Linked DNA regions of Youhaiella tibetensis. The protein of the gene in region 1 interacts with the protein of each later gene in a pairwise test. Links are inferred from orthologs where the notes say so. Each region holds a gene or a part of one and is shown on either strand. Other genes may lie near its edges. The genes, in order: FNA67_RS10160 and pheT.

Region 1 (10,535 bases):
CGTCTGGAAGGCCCGCCAGATGATGGCGAAGGGCGAGATCGACTATAAGCAGTTCATCGACCTGGTGGCTTCGTCGGCGCCCTCGACCGGCTATTGCAACACCATGGGCACCGCGACCACGATGAATTCGCTGGCCGAGGCCTTGGGCATGCAGCTGCCGGGTTCCGCCGCCATCCCCGCACCGTATCGCGACCGCCAGGAAATGGCCTATCGCACCGGCAAGCGCATCGTCGAGATGGTGCACGAAGACCTCAAGCCCTCCGATATCCTGACGCGCGACAACTTCCACAACGCGATCGTGGTCAACTCGGCCATTGGTGGGTCGACCAACGCGCCGATCCACATCAACGCCATCGCGCGTCACATCGGTGTCGAACTCGATATCTCCGATTGGCAGAAGGAAGGCCATCAGGTGCCGCTGCTGGTGAACCTGCAGCCGGCCGGTGAATATCTTGGCGAAGACTACTATCATGCCGGCGGCGTGCCGGCAGTGGTCAACGAGTTGATGGGGCAGGGCCTCATCGCGGAAAACGCACCGACCGTGAACGGCAAGAGCATCGGCGAGAACTGCCGCGACACGCCGATCCAGGATGACAAGGTCATCCGCAAGTTCGACAATCCGCTCAAGGCGGAGGCTGGCTTCCTGGTTCTCGGTGGCAATCTCTTCGACAACGCCATCATGAAGACCAGCGTCATCAGCCAGGAATTCCGCGATCGTTACCTGAACAACCCAGCCAGCCCCAATGCTTTCGAGGGCAGGGCTGTAGTCTTCGACGGTCCGGAGGACTACCACCACCGCATCGACGATCCGGCACTGGCAATCGATGAGTTCACGCTGCTCTTCATGCGCGGCGCCGGCCCCATCGGCTATCCGGGTGCTGCCGAAGTCGTCAACATGCGGCCGCCTGCGTACCTCATCAAGCAGGGCGTGACTTCGCTTCCCTGCATTGGCGACGGGCGCCAGTCAGGTACTTCGGGCTCGCCCTCGATCCTCAACGCTTCTCCGGAAGCGGCTGCGGGCGGCAACCTCGCCATCCTGCGCACCGGGGACCGCGTGCGGATCGATCTCAACACCGGCGCTGCCAATATCCTCATCTCCGACGAGGAAATCGCTCAGCGTCGCCAGGAACTGGCAGCCAATGGCGGCTACCAGTATCCCAAGAACCAGACGCCCTGGCAGGAGATTCAGCGCGGCATCGTCGACCAGCTCGGCAGCGGCGCCGTTCTCCGTCCCGCCGTCAACTACCAGCGCCTGGCCCAGACCGCCGGGCTGCCCCGCGACAACCACTGACGCCGGCACAAAACAGCGCCGCCGCCGGATCTCCCCGGCGGCGGCGTTTCAATTTCGGAGCGGAACGCTCAGTACTTGCGCAGCAGGCCGACCAGCCGACCCTGTACCTTCACTCGGTCGGGGCCGAAGATGCGGGTTTCGTAAGCCGGGTTGGCGGCCTCGAGAGCGACCGAATTACCCTTGCGGCGCAGGCGCTTGAGAGTAGCCTCTTCATCATCGACGAGAGCCACGACGATCTCGCCGGTTCCGGCTGAGTCCTGCTTCTTGATCAGTACGGTGTCGCCGTCGAAGATGCCGGCCTCGATCATGGAATCGCCGCGCACTTCGAGCGCATAGTGCTCACCCGGCCCGAGCATCTCGGGCGGCACGGCAATGGTGTGGCTATGGGTCTGGATGGCCTCGATCGGGGTGCCGGCTGCGATACGTCCCATCACCGGCACTGCAACAGGCCGGCCACTTTCGGCGACCGACACCAGTTCCGTCCGAGGCGGGGGCGCTGAAACCTTGCCAAGGTTGCCCTCGATGACATTGGGCTCGAACCGCGCCTTGCGCCCGCCAAGCGACGGGTTCATCGAATCCGGAAGCTTGATGACTTCGAGCGCTCGCGCCCGGTTGGGCAGGCGGCGAATGAAACCACGCTCCTCAAGCGCCGTGATCAGGCGATGGATACCGGACTTGGACGCCAGGTCGAGCGCATCCTTCATCTCGTCGAACGAGGGCGGGATGCCGGTTTCCTTCATCCGTTCGTGGATGAACATGAGCAGTTCGTGTTGCTTGCGCGTCAGCATCGGCGGCCCCAACAGAATCAGAACAAAGACTGAACTTGTTATATGTGTTCCAGTTATGTTCTGCAACAAAACGGTGAAGAAGCCGTTATCGCACCCCTTCATGTGCCGCCGAAACGCTTGACGGGACCGGGAATTTGGGTCGATCTCTGGCCGGAAGCCGCCCCTGACGGGCGATTTCGAGTGTGCGGAGCGTCAAGTGCAACCAGTATCCGTGAGCCGCGTGTTTGCGGCGCGCCTACCACGACTAGGCATGGCGCTACTTTTCGCGAGCATGCTCGGAGCTTGTAGTTCGGAGCCTTCGGCGCCCTCGATCGCAATATTTGGCTCGTTCTTTCCAGCCTGGATCATCTGCGCGGTTCTTGGTGTGGTCTTCGCCGTCATCGCGCGGCAATTGCTGATCATTCTCGATATCGACGGGTATCTTCCACTGCCATTGCTGGTCTATCTGTGTATGGCGATTGGTGGGGGTACCGGCTTCTGGTTCCTCTGGTTCGGCGGAATTCCGCAATGAACGGCGGGCATGTCATCAAGAGGCTGATTGGCCTCGTCATTGCCGTGGTCAGTTTCGTAGCGGCGGTCGTGGGCATCTATTTCTCGCTCAACGAGATCAACAGCTCGCCGCGAACCGACGTCGCCGAGATCTCGGCACCCACAATCCACGTTTCGCCCACGGTTCCCGGTCGCATCGTTTCGATCGCCGTCCAGAACAATGCGAGCGTCAAAAAGGGCGACGTGCTCTTCCAGATCGATCCGCAGCCCTATCAGCTTCGCCTCGACCAGGCGCAGGCCGAGCTGCGTGCCGCCCAGTCCGAGGTCGAGCAGGGCGGGCGCAATATTGCTACGGCCCAAAGCAACGCCGATGTCGCCGCCAAACAGATCGAACGCGCGCGCTTCAATGCCGAACTCGCCCGGCAGACCCTGGAGCGCCTAGAGCCGCTCCTGCCAAAGGGATACGTGACGGCCCAGCAGGTGGACCAGGCGCGAACCGCCTATAGCGACGCACAGGTCAGTCTTGACCAGGCGCTCCAGCAGTCGCAGGGCGCGACACAGGTCATCGGCACGCTCGATACCCGCAAGGCCCAGGTCGACGTGGCCGAGGCGACGGTGGCCCTTGCGCAGCGCGATCTCGACAACACGACCGTGCGCGCGCCGTTCGACGGGAAGGTGACGGGGCTCGAGATGGCATCCGGCGAGTATGTGATAACGGCCCAGTCCATCTTCACGCTGATCGACACTTCCGGTTGGGAGGCGGTGGCCTTCTTCCGCGAAACCGAACTCGACGCCATCCGTCTCGGCAGCCGGGCCGATGTCTTCGTGATGGCGGACCGATCGCGGCGCATCCAGGGAGAGGTCGAAAGCATCGGTTGGGGTGTGCGGTCGGAGGAATCGGCCAATATCCTCGGGCTGCCGATCGTTTCCAGTTCCCTCAACTGGGTGAAGGTGGCCAAGCGTTTCCCGGTCTACGTCAAGCTCCACGATCCGCCGGCGGACCTGATGCGCATCGGCTCGACCGCCATCGTCATCGTCGGCCAGCCCCCGAGCGAAACCGATGCTGTATCGACCGCCCACTAGACCGAGCTTCGCCAGGATCGTCTGGGACGAACTGCAGCCCTATCCGGGGCGGCTCGACCTTTCGATACGGATGGCGGTGCTTTGCGTGCTGGTTACGGTGGTGGCCATGGCCAACCACGTGCCCGAGGCCGCGCTCTCGTGCTACCTCATCTTTTTCGCATCAAAGGACAACTCGGGGTCAGGCATCCTGATCGGTCTCGGCCTGATCGTGGCGGCTTCCGTCGGCATATTGCTGGGGGTGTTGTTCCTGATGATCTCGGCGGATTCGCCGTTCCTCAGGCTCGCGTTCATTGCGGCCTTCACCTTCGGCGGCATGTACTTCTCCCAGGCCAGCCGGCTTGGGTCGATGGCGGGCACCGTGGGCTTCGTCTTTGCCTTCGTGATGACGCTTTACGACATCATCCCCGTAGCCGAACTCCTCACCCGGGCGCTCACCTGGATGTGGGTAGTCGTCTTCTTCCCGATGTTCTTTCTGGTGTTGCTGAACGTGGTCGCCCCGAGGAGCCCGGCTCGCCTGTTGCGAGCCACCCTCGCAGACCGGCTCGACGCGGCCGCGGCTTTGCTTCGAAACACTCCCAACGCGGTTCCTACCGCCCACGCCCTCCTTGGCGATGGCAACGCAAAGGCCTCCACCTACCAGCGCATGGCGCGGCTGCTGTCGCTGACCAGCAAGGAGGAGAGCTACCGGGAGGGCGAATTGATCGATCTCTCCTACCGCGCCCTGGCCGTGGCTTTGGCGCGAAGCCAGGAAGGCGCGGCCCCCGATCCCGTGCTCGCGGACGAGCTCGGTCGCTACGCGGTCGTTGTACGCGACCGCGAGTTGCTCACGATCGTTCCGCGAGCAGGAGCCGCGACGTCGGGCATGGAGGCGATCGTCGGGCGGCTGGCAGCAACCCTCTGGCAGGGCTACGCGCCGCCGCCCCCCTCCAAGGCGCCCGCGGAGCCGCTGCTGGCGCCGGACGCGTTCCACAACCCGCGCTACACCCAGTTCGCCCTGAAGACCCTGCTGGCGGTGATGATCTGCTACATCACCTATACCGCGCTGGACTGGTTCGAGATCCATACGGCGATGATCACGTGCTTTTATGTGGCGCTCGGGACGACCGGCGAAACCATCCACAAGCTCACCCTGCGCATCCTCGGGTGTCTCATCGGCGCTGCCATGGGCGTGGGAGCGATGATCGTCTTCGTTCCGCACATGACCGATATCGGCCACCTGATGGTGCTGGTCGGCTGTGGCAGCCTGATTGCCGCCTGGATCGCAAACGGGTCCGAACGCATTTCCTACATGGGCTGGCAGGCGGCGCTCGCATTCTTTCTCTGCACGCTGGGCGGGTTTGGACCGAGCGTCGATTTCGGCGTCGCCACGAACCGCATCATCGGCATTCTCTTCGGCAACGTGGTGGTGAGCCTGGTGTTCTCAACCATCTGGCCGGTGAGCGTGGGGGGCAACGTGAGAGGCGCCCTTGCCAAGGCCAGCACTGCGTTGACCGGTCTGTTGCGCGGCGAGAAGGATTTAGGCCAGCAGGCCGCCGACTTCCACACAGCGGTCAAGACGGCCGAAAGCGGCACCGAGCTTTTGATGTTCGAGGCCGAGCGGGTCAAGAAGACAGAGATCGCACCGGACGAAGCTGAGGCGTTGCTCAGCGATATCAGTGCATTGTCGGCGCCGGTTTTTCTGCTTTCACGCGATGGAGCTGCTCCGCGCGGTATGCCCAGGTATGTGAAAGCTGCAACGGTTCGGTTCGAAAACGCCGTTGCGCAGTGGTTGGATACCCGGGCTTCGGATATAAAGAACGGGCGTTGGGCATCCGAGCCTCCGATATGGGGCGACGCCCTAAGGGACGTGGAAGTCGCGTTCAACCGCGCCAGGAGGCAGGCGGGAGAACAGGGCAGGCGGCTTCCGGCAGCCGTCCGCGCGCAGATGGTTTCGCGACTGCGTCTCTACCGGCAGATCGACGCCCGGATCGCGCGAATGGCAGATGTAAAGGCGGCGTAACATGGGTCTTGTTGGGCGTGGGGCCCGGCGCGCGGGTTGGGGCAACCTGCTTTCCGGCGGTAGTTTGATGGCTGCGGGTCTTCGTGGAGCCCTTGCGGCGGCGCTGGGGGCGACGCTGCTGGCGGGCTGCACGTCATCGGCTATGAAATTTGCTCCGGCCAGCGCCCAGACCCCATTCCAGACACCCGGTCACCAGACCCAGACTGCTGGCGGCGCGCCCGATTTCGGCCTGGCCCAGGACGCCGCCATGCCGATTGCCATCGCGACGCCGCAACTCGACGCCAAGCACACCTACACGTTGCCCGAACTCATCGACATCGCCCAGTTGAGCAATCCGGTGACTCGCGCGAGCTGGGAACGCGCGCGCCAGGCGGCCATAGCCGTCGGCGTGACAGAGGCGGCCTACCTGCCGGTTCTCTCCGCCAATGTCCTTGCCGGCGTCCAGCAGACCTCGACCACCGCGCCCGGCATCGACGGGCCGCTCATCACCGTTCCCCCTGGCACACTGACCACGACCGGCGCGCAGGTGCTGCCGTCCCTGGCCGTCCAATGGCTGCTCTTCGACTTTGGCGGGCGCGACGCCGCCAACGCGGCGGCGAAGGACCTTTCCTACGCTGCCAACGTCACCTTCAACGGCGCCCACCAGAAACTGATCTTCGATGTCAGCAGTGCCTTTTTCAGCCTTTCTTCGGCGCGCGTGCAGCTCAGCATCGCGCGCGAGACGCTCGCCAACACCCAGACCGTGCTGTCGGCGGCCGAGGCGCGGCTGAAGACCGGCGTCGCGACGACGATCGAGGTCGCACAGGCTAAGCAGCAGGTGGCGCAGGCCCAGTTTGGCCTCACCCAGTCGCAGGGCCATGAGCGTAGCGCCTACCTGGCGCTGCTGCAGGCCATGGGGGTCTCGCCCACCATTACCATTCGGGTCCAGGATGCCAGTGGCCGCCGACTTCCGCGAGCCGTGCCGCAGGATCTCAACCGGTTGATCGAGGCGTCGTTGCAGCGCCGGCCCGATGTGCAGGCCGCCTTCGCCAAGTACCGCGCCGACCAGAGCGGCATTGCCGCAGCCCGTGCCGAGTTCCTCCCCAAGGTGGCCCTGACCGGCAGCGTCAACCGGCTCGCCGCTTCGCTCGATGTAGAGGACAGCCGCTTCGGTCAGCTCGCCCATCTCCAGAGCAACCAGCCCAACGCCAACCTGCTTGTGGGCATCTCCATTCCCATCTTCGATGGTGGCCTGCGTGATGCGCGGCTGCAGGCGGCCATGGCGCAGGCGGCTGCTTCCGAGCAGGATCTTGCCGCGCTTCAGAACGCTGCTGCCCAGCAGATCGTCGTCGGCTATGACCTGCTGCGGACGAGCCTTGCGGGCTATGCCGCGGCAACCGAGCTGACCAACGCGGCACAAACCACTTATGACGCTGCGCTCGACTACTACAAGAACGGCCTCGGGACTCTCGCCGACGTGAGCATCGCCCAGACCGGACTGCTGCAGGCGCGCCTCTCGAAGGCAACCGCACACAGCGATTCCCTCATCGCGGCAGCGACGATCGCATTCGCTACCGGCACGTTGACGAACCGGATGTCGTCCGGCGCCCTCTGAGCGCGAGCTTCAGGGACGTCTTTCTCCTGGAACATAGGCCTCCGCCCAGCGGAAAACCTCCGAGAAGAACCGGGAGCGTGCGGGCTCGCTGGATAGCGTCAGGTCGTGGATGCCGTTCTCGATCCGCACCAGGGTGACGATGCGGCCCAGTTTTATGGACTGGGCGGCGATGTCGGCCACGTTGAGGACGCTGTCCGTCCTGTCGATGGCGGCATGCCAGCGCCGGTTGGGGCCACTGGCAGTCGAGGTGCACACGAGCGCCGGGCAGGCGATATCCAGCCCCCGGTGGAGCTCGGCATGGCCGAGGCGGATTGCTCGAACCCACCCGGCAAGGACCGGGAAGCCGTTGAGAGGCTTGAGGTCGAGATCGTAGTCCCATTTACCCCCGGTCGAGACGTGCAGGCTCCGGCCATAATGATCGCCCAGATCGCTGACGCCCAATCGCGGCGCCATCGCGCCCACCGCATTGACGAACCACGTGCCCAGCGTCCGCTCGAAGCGCGTGCCGTTCAGATCGAACCACGGGCTGTTGAGCACGAGCGCATCGATGGGGTTGGCCTTGCGCCGCTTGTTGGCCCAGAGGCTCGCGATGAGACCGCCCGTCGAATGCGCCATGAGGACCACGACGTCGTGGCCGAACTCGTCGCGCAGGACCGAGATGGCCGCGTCGAGGTCCCCGTCGTATTCGGCCAGGTCGAGGCAGAAGTTCGGCGTCTGGTGCGGCAGGAGGGATCGACCATACTTGCGCAGGTCGAGCGCGTAGAAGCTATATCTTCGCTGCTCCCACTCCCGGGCCAGGTGGGTCTGGAAGAAATAGTCGACAAAGCCATGCACATAGAGGACCGCCCGACGGTGGGCGGGCGGGCCGGGGCGATGAACCAGGGTCGCTACAACCGGACCTTCCGCGTCGGGAGGCAAGGGGATGACGCGCGCGTCCCAATCGGGTCCCAGGATATCGGCCATGTCGCGCTCCACTGATCCGGCGCGGACATGATCGCTGCTGGCGCCACGAAGGTCTAGAGCGGGATGACTTCGACGGTGGCGCCGGCCGGCTGCCCCGGATCGTTCTCCGGCTGAACGATCAGCGCTTGCGCCCGCGCCAGGGACGAGGTGTGACCGCTGTCGGTCTCCGAGATCGGGCGGACCTGCGTCACCCCCGTCCCCGACGTTTCGATGGTGGCACGCTGGAAGTGCCGGCGGGCCGTATTGGCGGGCAGGGGTTCGGCGAGGGGCAGCAAGAGGCGTGCCCCGAGCGGATTGGCATCGCCCAGCCAGCGCCGGAGTGCCGGTAGGAGGAAGACGGTCGCCGTCACCATGGCCGACACCGGGTTGCCGGGCAAACCGAAGACGAGCGTGCTGCCCCGGGTGCCGAACATGAGCGGCTTGCCGGGGCGCATGTTGATGCGCCAGAAGTCGATCTCGACCCCGAGGTCCTTGAGCACGTCCTGAACGATGTCGTGATCGCCTACGCTGGCGCCGCCTGTCGCGACCACGATATCGGCAGCGAGGGCCTGCTCGAGGCTGGTGGCAAGAACCGAGGCATCGTCACGCGCTATCCCGAGGTCGCGAACCTGGCTGGCGAATGGGGCCAGCAAGGGAATAAGGCCGAATGAATTGGAGGCGACGATCTGGTCCGGGGCGAGCGCGGCGCCGGGCAGGACGAGCTCGTCCCCGGTCGCGAGAACGGAAATCGCCGGACGCCTGGCGACGGTCAGCGTTGGGGCGTTGGCGGCCGCGGCGAGTGCCAGCGAATAGGGAGTCAGCCTCGTGCCGATCGCGAGCAGTTCGGCGCCGGAACGGAAGTCGTTGCCGGTCGGACGGATCGAGCGCCCCGCCGTCGGGCGTTCGGAGAACTTGACCGCGCCGTCCGATGCCGTCGCCAGTTCCTGCATGATCACGCAGTCGGCTCCTCGCGGAACCGGAGCGCCGGTAAAGATGCGGACGGCCTGGCCGGGTTGCAGCGTGCCGGCGAACCCGTGTCCGGCCTGGGAAACGCCAACCAATTGCACCGAACGCGTCGCGTCCTCGGCGAAATCGGCGGCGCGAACGGCATAGCCGTCCATGGCGCTGGCGTTGAAAGGGGGCTGACTATGGGCCGCCAGGAGCGGAGCCACGAGCGTGCGTCCGTTGGCTTCTGCCAACGGCACCGTTTCCGGGGTGGGTGCAGGTATGCGCGAAAAGATCTGTTCGAGCGCCTGCTCGACGGGAAGCAGGCTCATCTCTCGCGCCGATAATCGCCGGACTTGCCGCCGCTCTTCTCGACCAGTTGCACGCCGGTGATGGTCATGCCGCGGTCGAGCGCCTTGGCCATGTCATAAAGGGTAAGCGCGGCGACCGAAGCGGCAGTGAGCGCCTCCATTTCGACCCCGGTCTGCCCAGTGGTCTCGGCGGTGGCGGTGATCGCCAGGGCTACGCCTTCTCCCACGATCTCGACCTCGACCTTGGTGAGGGCGATCGGGTGGCAGAGCGGGATCAGCTCGGACGTCTTCTTGGCCGCCATGATGCCCGCGATGCGCGCCACGGCCAGGGCATCGCCCTTCTTGAGCGCGCCACCCAAGATGGCTTCAACCGTTTCCGGCTGTGCCTCTAGGACAGCGCGTGCAACCGCGCGGCGGCGGGTCGAGTCCTTGCCACCGACGTCGACCATGTGGGCCTCGCCGTTTTCGTTGAGATGCGTAAGGCTGGAGGACATGTCAGGCGACCTCCGCGCCCTCTAGCAACATACGCGTTGCCGCCACTACGTCTGTCTGCCGCATAAGGCTTTCGCCCACGAGGAAGGTGGTGATGCCGGCGTCGCGGAGTTCCTCGACATGGGCGTGATCGACGATGCCGCTCTCCGAGACCAGGAGCTTGCCGGCGGGAACGCCGACTGCCAGGTTCATCGAGGTCTGCAGGGTCGTCTCGAAGGTCCGCAGGTTGCGGTTGTTGATGCCGATCATTTCGGCATCGAGGGTCAGGGCCCGGTCGAGCTCGACCTGGTCGTGCACCTCAACCAGCGCATCCATACCCCATTCCTTGGCGGCATCGAGCAGATAGCGCGCCGTGTCGTCCCCGACGGCGGCCATGATCACGAGGATGCAGTCTGCGCCCATCGCCCGGGCCTCGGCTACCTGGTAGGTCTCGAACAGGAAGTCCTTGCGGAGCACGGGCAGCGTAACCGCCGCCCGTGCTTCGATGAGGTAATTCGCCGATCCCTGGAACGAGGGGCGGTCGGTCAGAACGGACAGGCAGGTGGCGCCGCCCTGCTGGTAGGCGCGCGCGATCTCGGCCGGGTTGAAATCGGGCCGGATG
Region 2 (10,647 bases), 1.9 Mb from region 1 along the record:
CGTGCTGGCCGGGACGAAGACCGCGACTTGCGACGCGGTCGGTACCTATGGCGCGACCGAGCCGATACCCGTTGTGGGGCGGCGCGACGTGGTGCTCGATGGCAGGGGCCGTCCGGCCTGCGCGATCGAGACCGTCGAGGTCGAGTTGCGCCGGTTCGACGAGGTGGATGCGCGCTTCGCGGCCGATGAGGGCGAGGGCGACCGCACGCTCGCCTATTGGCGGCGCGTGCATGAGGACTATTTCCGCCGCCACGGCAGTTTCGCGCCGGACATGATGCTGGTCTGCGAACGGCTAAAGGTGATCGAGGTATTTTCCCGTGACTGAGATCGAACCGCAAACCACGTTCGTGGTCACCGACATCGAGGCGGACGGGCCTACCCCGCTCCATTCCTCGATGCTCAGCTTCGCCTCGGTCGCCATCAGCGCCACCGGGGAACGGTTCGGCGAGTTCGAGGCGGTGCTCAAGCCGCGCCCGGACCGGCAGCCGGACGAAACCACCATGGCCTGGTGGCAGACCCAACCCGAGGCCTGGGCAGCGGCGACCACCAATGCCGAGGCACCGGAAGCCGTGATGCCGCGCTATGCCGACTGGGTGGAAAGCCTGCCCGGCTTTCGCGTCTTCGCGGCGGCGCCGATGATCTTCGATGGCCTGTGGATGGACCATTATCTCGACGAGTTCGCCGGCACGCGCGTGCTGGGCGGGCCGTTCAAGACGCGGCAGATCTTCAGGGGCGGCGGGGTGTGCCTTTACACCATGGCCGGCGCGCTGCGCGGCGCGCCCTATCTCAACTGGGGTATGCAGCGCGTGCCGGCCGAGTGGTACGGCCATATCGAGCATACCCACAAGGCCATCGACGATGCCCGCGGCTTTGCCAACGTTCTCGTCAAACTCTTTTCAATCTCCTCCAGCCTCGAAAAGCATGAGGCGACCGAAAGCATGTACCGATGAAATTCACCCTCGATTGGCTCAAGGAACACCTGGATACCACGGCGAATGCCGAGGAGATTTCAGAGGCGCTGACCACGGTCGGCCTGGAAGTGGAGAGCGTGGAAGACCAGGGCAAGGCGCTCAAGGACTTCGTGGTCGCCCACGTGGTGAGCGCCGAAAAGCACCCCAATGCCGACAAGCTGCGCGTTTGCAAGGTGGATGCGGGGACGGGCGAGCTCATCGACGTCGTCTGCGGCGCCCCCAATGCGCGCACCGGGCTCAAGACGGTCTTCGCCTTCCCGGGCACCTATATCCCGGGCTCCGACTTCACGCTGAGCAAGGGCAATATCCGCGGCGCCGCCTCCAACGGCATGCTGTGCTCGGGTCGCGAACTCGAGCTTTCGGACGACCATTCGGGCATCATCGAGCTGCCCGAGGATGCCCCGGTGGGGACGAAATACGTCGATTTCGCCGGGCTCAACGGGGTGGTCTACGACATCTCGATCACGCCCAATCGCGGCGACTGCACCGCCGTGCGCGGCGTGGCGCGGGACCTGGCGGCCTTCGGCATCGGCAAGCTCAAGCCCGATACCGGCAAGGCCGTGCCTGCTGCTGAAAAGACCAGCCCCGTGCCGGTCGAGCTGCGCTTCGAGCCCGGTGAGGTCGAGGTCTGCAAGATGTTCGCCGGGCGCCTCATCACCGGCGTCAAGAACGGTCCCTCGCCCGAGTGGCTGCAGGCCCGCCTGCGCGCCGTCGGCCTACGGCCGATCAATGCGCTGGTCGATATCACCAACTACATCTCCTACGATCGCGGCCGCCCGCTGCACGTGTTCGATGCCGATACGCTCAACGGCACCGTGCATGCGCGCATGGCAAAGCCCGGCGAGACGCTGCTGGCGCTCGACGGCAAGACCTATACGTTCGACGAGACGATCTGCGTGATCGCCGACAATTCAGGCCCGCTCGGCATCGGCGGCATCATGGGCGGGGAAGCCACCGGCTCGACCGAGCAGACGCAGAACGTCTTCATCGAATGCGCCTGGTTCGAGCCGACGGCCATCGCCACGGCCGGCCGCAAGCTCGGCATCAATTCGGACGCCCGCTACCGGTTCGAGCGCACGGTCGACCCGGAATCGGTCCTGCCGGGCATCGAGTGGGCGACGCAGATGGTGCTCGACCTGTGCGGAGGCACGGTCCACGAAGTGGCCGTGGCCGGCAAGGTCGGCAGCCCCAATACGGTGATCGACTTCCCGCTGAGCGAAACCAGGCGCCTGACGGGCCTGGACGTTTCGCGCGAGGAATCGGAGCATTTCCTCACGCGCCTCGGCTTCAAGGTCGAAGGCACCGGCGAGGTGCTCAAGGTCTCGGTGCCGTCCTGGCGCCCGGACGTCACGCAGAAGGCCGATATCGCCGAAGAAGTGATGCGCATGGTGGGCGTGGACAAGGTGCCGGTCGAGCCGCTGGCGCGCCTCAACCACGTGGCGCCGCGCATCCTCACCACCATCCAGAACCGCCGCCGCATCGTGCGCCGGGCCCTGGCGGCACGCGGGCTCGACGAGGCCGTGACCTGGTCGTTCATTTCCCATGCCGAGGCCGAGCGCTTCGGCGGCGGCGCCGAGGCGGTGCAGCTGGCAAACGCCATTGCCTCGGACATGACCGACATGCGGCCCTCCCTGCTTCCCGGGCTGCTGTCGGCGGCGCGCCGCAACGCCAATCGCGGCTTCGCCGATATCGCGCTCTTCGAGGTCGGCCAGGTGTTCCTGTCCGACAAGCCCGAGGGCCAGCACACCTATGCCACGGGCATCCGCACCGGCACGGCCGGCGCACAGGCCTGGGGCCGGAGCTGGCAGGGCAATGCCGGCAAGGTCGGCGTCTTCGACGCCAAGGCCGACCTGGGCGCGGCCCTCGACGCGCTGGGTGTCGATATCGAGAAGGTGCAGCTCGTCGCCGAGGCCCCGGCCTGGAGCCATCCGGGCCGCGGCGGCCGCCTGCAGCTGGGACCGAAGGTCGTCATCGGCTGGTTTGGCGAGTTGCATCCGGCCTGGCTCAAGGAACTCGACCTCGACGGGCCCGTGGCGGCCTTCGAGATCGACCTCGACGCCCTGCCCGAGCCACGACGGAAGCCGACGCGCGCCAAGCCGGCGCTCAACCTCTCGGACCTCATGCCGCTCAGCCGCGACTTCGCCTTCCTGGTGGATCGCGACGTGCCGGCGGCGGCCATCCTCAAGGCTGCACGCGGCGCCGAGAAGGCACTGATCACCGACGTGACGGTGTTCGACGTCTTCGAAGGCAGCCATGTTGGCGAGGGCAAGAAGTCCGTGGCCATCGAAGTGAGGCTGCAGCCCCAGGACAAGACGCTCAACGATGAGGAGATCGAGAAGATCTCGGGCGCCATTGTCGCTGCGGTCGAAAAGGCCACCGGCGGGACGCTGCGCAAATGACGGCGGACAGGGGCGGCGGGCCGGGCCTGCTGCCCATCGCTTCGTTCTGGTTCGGCGAGCTTTCCTGGCTCGAACGCCTCTGCCTCTCCTCGTTCGTGCGGCAGGGGCATCCGGTGCACCTTTACGGCTACGAGCCCATCGCGGGGATTCCGGAAGGCGTCGAGTTTCGCGACGCCCAGGACGTGGTGCCGCGCGAAAAGCTGGTGTTCTACAAGGGACGCGGCACGGCGGGGGTGTTCTCGGATCTCTTCCGCATGAGCCTGATGCGCCAGCAACGCGGCATCTGGGCGGACGCGGACATGTATTGCGTGCGCCCCATCGCCGCTCCCCCGCCCTATCTCTTCGGCTACGAACGTCCGCCCAGGGCGGATGGGACGGGCGGCTCGATCAACGGAGCGGTCCTCTTACTGCCCCATGATGCGCCGCTGCTCGACGACCTGCTTTCGGTGTTCGACGAGGGCGAGCGGCCGCTACTCGAGCCGCATCTGCCGCCCTTCCGGCGGCTGGAGGTGGCGGCCCGGCGGCTGTTCGGCGCCAGGGTGCCGCCCGAATACATGCAATACGGCGCCACCGGGCCCTTCGCCCTGACCCATTATGTGCGGGCACGTGGGCTGACCCAGTTCGTGCAGCCGACGGACGTCTTCTATCCCGTGCCCTATGAGGGCATTCCGGCGCTGATGCTGGCCGGCTCCTCGATCGAGGCGGCCGTGACCGGGCGCACGCTCGCCGTCCATATCTGGCGCAGCCAGCTCACCAATCGCGGACGCGCGGGGATCGGGATTCCCGAAAAGGGCAGCGCCCTGGCGCAGCTTTGCGAACTCGAGGGAATCGCCCTCTAGCGCAACCGCAGCTTCTTCTGCCACCAGCGCTTCCAGCGGTGGCGCATGAAGCGGTAGAAAAGCTCGTTGGTCATCACGTGACGGTAGATGCGGCGGAAGGCGACGATCGAATAGACGTGCCAAGGCTTTGACCAGCCGGTGTAGTGCAGGATCGCTGGATCGAGGCCCTCATGGGAATGGCGGGCGTCGATCACGTTCCAGCGCGGATCGAGATAGAGCCAGTTGTTGCGGAACACCAGATTCAGGAAATCCTGATCGTAGTAGATGCGCGCCATGGTGCCGTCGGCAAACATTTCTTCCAGCCGATCGAGAAGGCAGGCGTCGCGCCATTTCGCGATGTCGATGAGGATCATGCCGGCGTTGAAATAGGGATCGGCGACGTCGAAGATGTCGCGATTACTGGCGAGATCGCGGCCGGCGACAATGAAGGCTCCCTTGGTGTCGCGAACGGCGGCGATCGGAAGGCCCCGCATGTCGATTTCCAGGATGTCCTCAATCGGCGCGCGCACCAGCATATCGCAGTCAAGGTAGAGGACACGCTCGACATCGGGCCCGACCAGCCGGTCGATGAGCAGGCGCGCATAGACGATATTTGTCAGCCGCTTATTGTAGGGCATGCGCTCGGCGATGTCGGCAAACAGGTCCCAGGCGTCGAGGTCGTACCAGACAAGAGTGGCCTCGAACTCTGTTTCGATCCGAGTGAGATCAGCACGGTGCTCGTCGGTGATGCCGCGCTGGCAGAGGTGAAAAACCAGGTCCCGCCGACGGTGGGTAAACAGACAAACCGAGCGCATCACCGCATAGGCAGGCGCCCAGAAGTTGTCATCGAAGGTCAGAACGATATGGAGCTTTGCCATGCAGCGATCTCAGGCTCGACCGCGCAAGCCGAGCTTGCGCCGCCAGTATGTCGACCAGCGATGACGCATGAAACGGTAGAAAAGCTCGTTGGTCATCACGTGTCGATAGATGCGGCGGAAGGCAACGTTGGAGACCAGGTTCCAGGGCTTGTTTGGGCCCGTGTAGTGCAGGATCGAGGGATCCAGCCCCTCGTGCGGGTGCCGTGCATCGATGGTGTTCCACCGGGTCGGCAAGGGCTGCCACCGATGCTTGAAGACAAGGTTGAGGACATCCTGGTCGTAGTAGAGGCGCGCCATGACGCCTGAGGCGATCAGTTCCTCGAGTCGCTCGGGTACGGCCACCTGTCGCCACTTGTCGACGTCGATGACGACCATTCCCGAATTGAAGTAGGGATCGGCGGGGTCGAAGATGTCGCGATTGTTCTTGATGTCGCGCCCGCCCACGATCAGGGCGCCAGCAGTGTCGCGTACTGCGCCGATGGGAAACTCTCCCAGATCGGCAGCATAAAGATCTTCGATGGGTGCGCGCACCATCATGTCGCAATCGAGATAAATGACACGCGAAACGTCGGGGCCGACAAGCGTGTCGATCAGCAGGCGCCCGTACACCACGCTGGTCCACTGCCGGCTCGAGGGCACGCGAGAGACAATGGCGTTAAAGACGTCGGACCGGGTGAGATCATGCCAGACGAGAGTCGCGCCGAACTCGGCCGGTATCTTCTCCAGGTCGGCGCGATGCTCGTCGGTGATCGGCTGGTGGATCAGGTGGAAGACGAGGTCGCTGCGGCGCTTGGTGAAAAGGCAGATCGAGCGCATGACCGCATAGGCCGGCGCCCAGAAATTGTCGTCAAAGGCCAGGGCGATGTGGATCTTGTTGTCAGGCACTGGGCGCGTCCGCGAGCCTTGTGGAGGAGCCCGGGCTGTCTACCACGCCGGTGGCCTGAGACAAGTCTCTGGCCGGCGGCCGCGACAGGTGTGCGATGGCCGCCGTGGCGACGGCGAACGTCACCGTAAGCATCAGGATACCGAACGTCGCGTTGGTGAGGCCCATGAGGAAATAGCCAGCAACGAGGACAACGGCGCCCAGCCGGGCCGCTCGACGATGGGGACCCTCCGCCCGCCAGGCTTCGACCAGGGGAGCAAGGAGGATGCAGAAGTAGGCAATCACGCCGATTATTCCGCCCGTAACGGCGAAATCGGCGACGTCGTTATGCAGGTGATCATAAACGGGTGTGTGCAGCTCGGGCGGCATGGTGTCGGCCGCGATCTTGGTGAAGCCGACCATCCCATGGCCATAGAAGGGTGACTGCAGGAAAGCGTTGTAGGCAGCTTGATACATGAGCATCCGCTCGTTGTCCGAGCTATCGGCGGTCTTTCCGCTTTCGAGGACGCTGGTGACGGTGGCGATAACGCGCGTGACCGGACTCCATCCACCCTGGACAGTGCCCACCACGGCGCCGATCGCTATCAGCGCCAGCACGCTGATCACCAGCCAGGCCCGGCGCCCCAGGCCGCCCCACAGCGTCGCCAGGACCAACGTTAGGCCGGCAACTGGAATGATCGTCACAATAGCTCCGCGCGTACCGGACAGAATCACGGTGACCAGGGCAAATGCGGCCCCGGCCACGGCGATCCATTTCGACCGATTTCCTCCAAACAATCCCACAAGGCTGAGGAAGCCGAGGGCTACGACCACGTCCGCAAAGTGAATCGGATTGGCCACGATGCCGCCAGCGCGGGTCGAGTGCAGGACAAAGGTATCGTAGATCGCCACCAGCAGGGCCAGGCCTGCTCCGAGTGCGGCCAAACCACCAATCACGCCGGGATCAATGCGAAAGCTCGCGCGGCGGAATACGGTGATCAGCGGGCCGATCAGGAAGAGCGGCGCGAACACGAGAACCGAGATGATGTGGAGGGCCGAAGTCGCCGTGATACCGAAAGCCAGGATGAGCAGCAAACCGGCGAGCAGGGGCAGGGCCGCTGCGGGACGGCGCAGGTCGCCCCAGCTCCAGGTGAAAAGGCAGATGCCGAGGGCCAGGACCTGGGCCGCGATGACGGAGACGTTTCCCGCCTCGGGCCAGAGGCAGATAATCACCAGGCCTCCACCCAGGGCAGCGGCTGCGGATAGGTTTGTCAGGTATTTTACGAGCAAGGCTGGCTCCGCCGGAAGGTCCGGCAATCTGGCGCTTTGCCGCCCTCAGGTCAACCGATCGCCGGCCGGGGCGGCGCCTCCCCGAGGGAGGCGCCCTGCACTAGCGCTTGAGCGGGTAGTTGTCGAGCTGGGCGCCCTTGGTTGCTTCATCGATCGCGGCGATCTCTTCGGGGCTGAGGGTGAGGTTGGAGAGGACGCCGAGGTTGTCCTTGAGCTGGTCGAGCGTGCGGACCCCGATGAGGGCGGAGGTCATTTCCTTGCGGCGAAGCACCCAGGCGAGGGCGAGCTGGACCATGGACTGGCCGCGGGCCCTGGCGATGCCGGCCAGCTTCTCGGTGGCCTCGAGCAGGCGCGGCTCGATCGAGCGGGACGAGAGCGAGTAGTTCTCGGCGGCGCGGGTGCCCGTCAGGTCCGACTTGGCGTTGTATTTGCCCGAAAGGATGCCCTGCGCCAGGGGGGAGAAGGCGATGACGCCGACACCCAGTTCGCCAAGCGCCTCGATGGTCCTGTCGTTCTCGATCCAGCGATTGAGCATGGAATAGCTCGGCTGGTGGATGAGCAGCGGCACGCCCATGTCCGCCAGGATGCGATAGGCCTCGCGGGTCTGCGCCTCGGGGTAGTTGGAAATGCCGACATAGAGCGTCTTGCCCTGCCGGTGCAGCTGGGCCAGGGCCCCCATGGTCTCCTCGAGCGGGGTCGAGGGATCGAAGCGGTGGGAATAGAAGATGTCGAAGTAGTCCAGCCCCATGCGCTTGAGGCTCTGGTCGGCGCTGGCGATGAGATACTTGCGCGAGCCGAAATTGCCATAGGGCCCCGGCCACATGTCCCAGCCGGCCTTGGACGAGACGATGAGTTCGTCGCGATAGGGACGGAAGTCGCGCGCCAGCACGTCGCCGAAAAGTTCCTCGGCCGAACCGTAGGGCGGGCCGTAATTGTTGGCGAGGTCGAAATGGGTAATGCCCGAATCGAAGGCGTAGCTCAGGATTTCGAAGGCGCTCGGATAGTCGCGGGTGCCACCGAAATTCTGCCAGAGGCCGAGCGAAATGACGGGCAGCTTCAACCCCGAGCGACCGGTGAACCGGTATTGCATGGTGTCGTAGCGCGCCGAATGGGCACGATAGGTCATGATTTCCTCCCTGGGCGAGTGTGGCGGCGGCCAGATGGCGCAGCGCGGCGCGCGGTGCTAGAAAGCCGCGCATGAGCAATCTGCCCGTTTCGTCCCCGGCCTTCAAGGTCGCGGCTTTCTACAAATTCGCCGACTTTTCCGGGTTCCTAAGCCGCAAGGCCGATCTGGCCCAGTTCTGCTGCGCCCGCGCGATCAGGGGAACGATCATCCTGGCGGAAGAAGGTATCAACGGCACGGTCGCGGGCAGGCCCGAGGCTATCGATGCGCTGGTCGATCACCTCAACGAGACGTTTCCGTTCCAGGGCGCCGAGCTCAAGTATTCGACTGCCGACGCCATGCCCTTCCTGCGCATGAAGGTGCGCGTCAAGCAGGAGATCGTGACGCTGCGCGCGCCCGAGGTCAGGCCGAGCGAGCGGGTCGGCACCTATGTGGAGGCGCAGGACTGGAATGCGCTGATCGGCCAGGACGATGTGGTGCTCCTCGACACGCGCAACGACTACGAGGCCGGGCTCGGCACGTTCGAGGGAGCAATCGACCCCAGGACCGCGAGCTTCGTTGAATTCAAGGACTTCGTCGAAAAGCACCTCGATCCGGAACGCGACCGCAAGGTGGCGATGTTCTGCACCGGCGGCATCCGCTGCGAGAAGGCGTCGGCCTACCTGCTCTCGAAGGGTTTTGAAGAGGTGTTCCACCTCAAAGGAGGCATCCTCAAATACCTGGAAACGGTGCCGGAAGCGGAGAGCCGCTGGCAGGGCGAGTGCTTCGTCTTTGATGAGCGTGTTTCGGTGGTCCATGGGTTGCGCGAGGGCGCGGCGACGCTGTGCCGGGCCTGCCGCCGGCCCCTGACCCCGGCCGACCGCGCGCATGCCGACTACAGGGAAGGCATCTGCTGCCCCCATTGCGCAGGTGAGGTGCGCCAGGGCGTGGCGGAACGCCAGCGCCAGATCGCGCTCGCCCGGGCGCGCGGGGCATCGCATATGGGCGATGCGGCCGTGGCCCAGGCGCGCGAGGATCTCGAAAGAAAACAGGCCCGGCGCGAGGCGAGCCGCAACCGGGCCGGCAAGCAGACCTGATCAGGCCTTGCGGCGGAAATTCATGATCCAGTTGGTTTCCCAGACGATGCCGTCGCGCGAGAACGCCTGGCTCCAGCGCGCGGCATCGGGCCCCAGGCGGGTCCAGAAGAACTGCACGTTGACGGGCTGACCGCCGTCGACGTCGCGGCCCACGAACACGCCGTGATCGCCGATGAAGCCGCCCTGCACGGGTGGAAACAGGGTGCCCTGCTGGCTCGAGACCCAGTAGATCGCCCAGCGCCGGGCGGCCAAGTCGAAAAGGCGCAGGCTCATGCCGGAAAAGCCGCGGTCCGGCGCCTGCATCTCATCGATATTGGCGCCGCCACCCAGGCGCGGCTCGCACCGAAAGCTGGCCTCGAACTCGTCCCAGTCCTCGCAGCCGGCAAATCGGCGCTTGAGGCGCCGGTTGGAGACGATCCAGTCGCCATGGAGGAAATCGAAGTCGTGGACGGCGCCGGTGGGTGCGGCGAAATCGGTGGGATGGTAATTCATCGCAGGGACCTTTCGGTTCAGCGCAGCAGCGAGCGTGCGGTCGGTTGCAGAATGAGGGTTTCGGGCGGTGCCTTGAGGAAGTCGGAGAGCCCCGCGGGCGGGGCCTGCAGCCAGGTTTCAAGGCCCACCGCATTGTCGAAGCGCAGGAGCACCACATGCACCGGGTCGTCGGTGTGGATGGGGAGCCTGGGGTAGTTGTTCTCGGCTGCGAGCGTGAAGAAGCTCGCCAGCGGGTCGATGCCGGTTTCGGCAAGGGCGGCGCGCAGGCGCGCGTCGAACTCGGCGGCGCGGCCGTTATCGGCCAGCCGATAGAGCATGACGATGAAGCGCGAGCCGTTGGTGGCGAAGGCGCCGCGCGGCCGGCGCGGGCGCGCAGGGCGGACGAAGCCGTCCTGCGGGGCCATGGTGGAAAGCAGATGCACGTCGTCGCTATCGGCCATGGTGGCGTTGGCGCGGTCGCGATGCGCCCTCCAGACCGGTCCGCCATAGAAGGCGTCCAGTGCAGTGCGGCGGTCGTCGAAAGCCTCGAACCCGCGCAGCCAGACGAACTGGTCGGGCGCGCCATCGACACGGAACTGGCCGAGCACGTGGGCCCCCACGTCATCTTGGCTTTCGAGGAACTCGTTCTCGAAGAGGTCGATCAAAGTGTCACGCTGCCCGGGGTGGAGCCGATAGCGGCGCAACTCGACGATGGGGAGGCTGGTCACGGCCGGTCTCCCTAGAGCACGGCCCGCCGGG

The links.
Region 2: the proteins of FNA67_RS10160 (region 1) and pheT interact in binary tests that used the Escherichia coli proteins (3 or more experiments, as listed by UniProt). The link is inferred for Youhaiella tibetensis from one-to-one orthologs.

The regions. Positions count from the first base shown.
Region 1 is NZ_CP041690.1:2,083,868-2,094,402, forward strand. What follows is about bases 3,140-6,139. They hold FNA67_RS10160 (FUSC family protein), read left to right. Parts: upstream 3,140-3,628; coding sequence 3,629-5,650; downstream 5,651-6,139. Other genes in these bases: mdtN (multidrug transporter subunit MdtN), read left to right, coding at 3,140-3,651; FNA67_RS10165 (TolC family protein), read left to right, coding at 5,718-6,139. Also shown: FNA67_RS10140 (IlvD/Edd family dehydratase), read left to right, coding at 1-1,291; transcriptional repressor LexA, read right to left, coding at 1,360-2,079; FNA67_RS10150 (YtcA family lipoprotein), read left to right, coding at 2,330-2,590; more of mdtN, read left to right, coding at 2,587-3,139; more of FNA67_RS10165, read left to right, coding at 6,140-7,244; FNA67_RS10170 (alpha/beta hydrolase), read right to left, coding at 7,254-8,207; FNA67_RS10175 (molybdopterin molybdotransferase MoeA), read right to left, coding at 8,261-9,463; cyclic pyranopterin monophosphate synthase MoaC, read right to left, coding at 9,460-9,936; indole-3-glycerol phosphate synthase TrpC, read right to left, coding at 9,938-10,535. UniProt on the Escherichia coli protein: Could be involved in resistance to puromycin, acriflavine and tetraphenylarsonium chloride.
Region 2 is NZ_CP041690.1:188,495-199,141, reverse strand. What follows is about bases 547-3,658. They hold pheT (phenylalanine--tRNA ligase subunit beta), read left to right. Parts: upstream 547-946; coding sequence 947-3,370; downstream 3,371-3,658. Other genes in these bases: FNA67_RS00920 (hypothetical protein), read left to right, coding at 3,367-3,658; FNA67_RS00930 (3'-5' exoribonuclease domain-containing protein), read left to right, coding at 547-950. In the rest of the region: FNA67_RS00935 (ASCH domain-containing protein), read left to right, coding at 1-325; more of FNA67_RS00930, read left to right, coding at 318-546; more of FNA67_RS00920, read left to right, coding at 3,659-4,209; FNA67_RS00915 (glycosyltransferase family 8 protein), read right to left, coding at 4,206-5,066; FNA67_RS00910 (glycosyltransferase family 8 protein), read right to left, coding at 5,076-5,951; FNA67_RS00905 (O-antigen ligase family protein), read right to left, coding at 5,944-7,218; FNA67_RS00900 (aldo/keto reductase), read right to left, coding at 7,319-8,344; oxygen-dependent tRNA uridine(34) hydroxylase TrhO, read left to right, coding at 8,425-9,417; FNA67_RS00890 (hypothetical protein), read right to left, coding at 9,418-9,909; FNA67_RS00885 (NIPSNAP family protein), read right to left, coding at 9,927-10,616; FNA67_RS21775 (hypothetical protein), read right to left, coding at 10,628-10,647.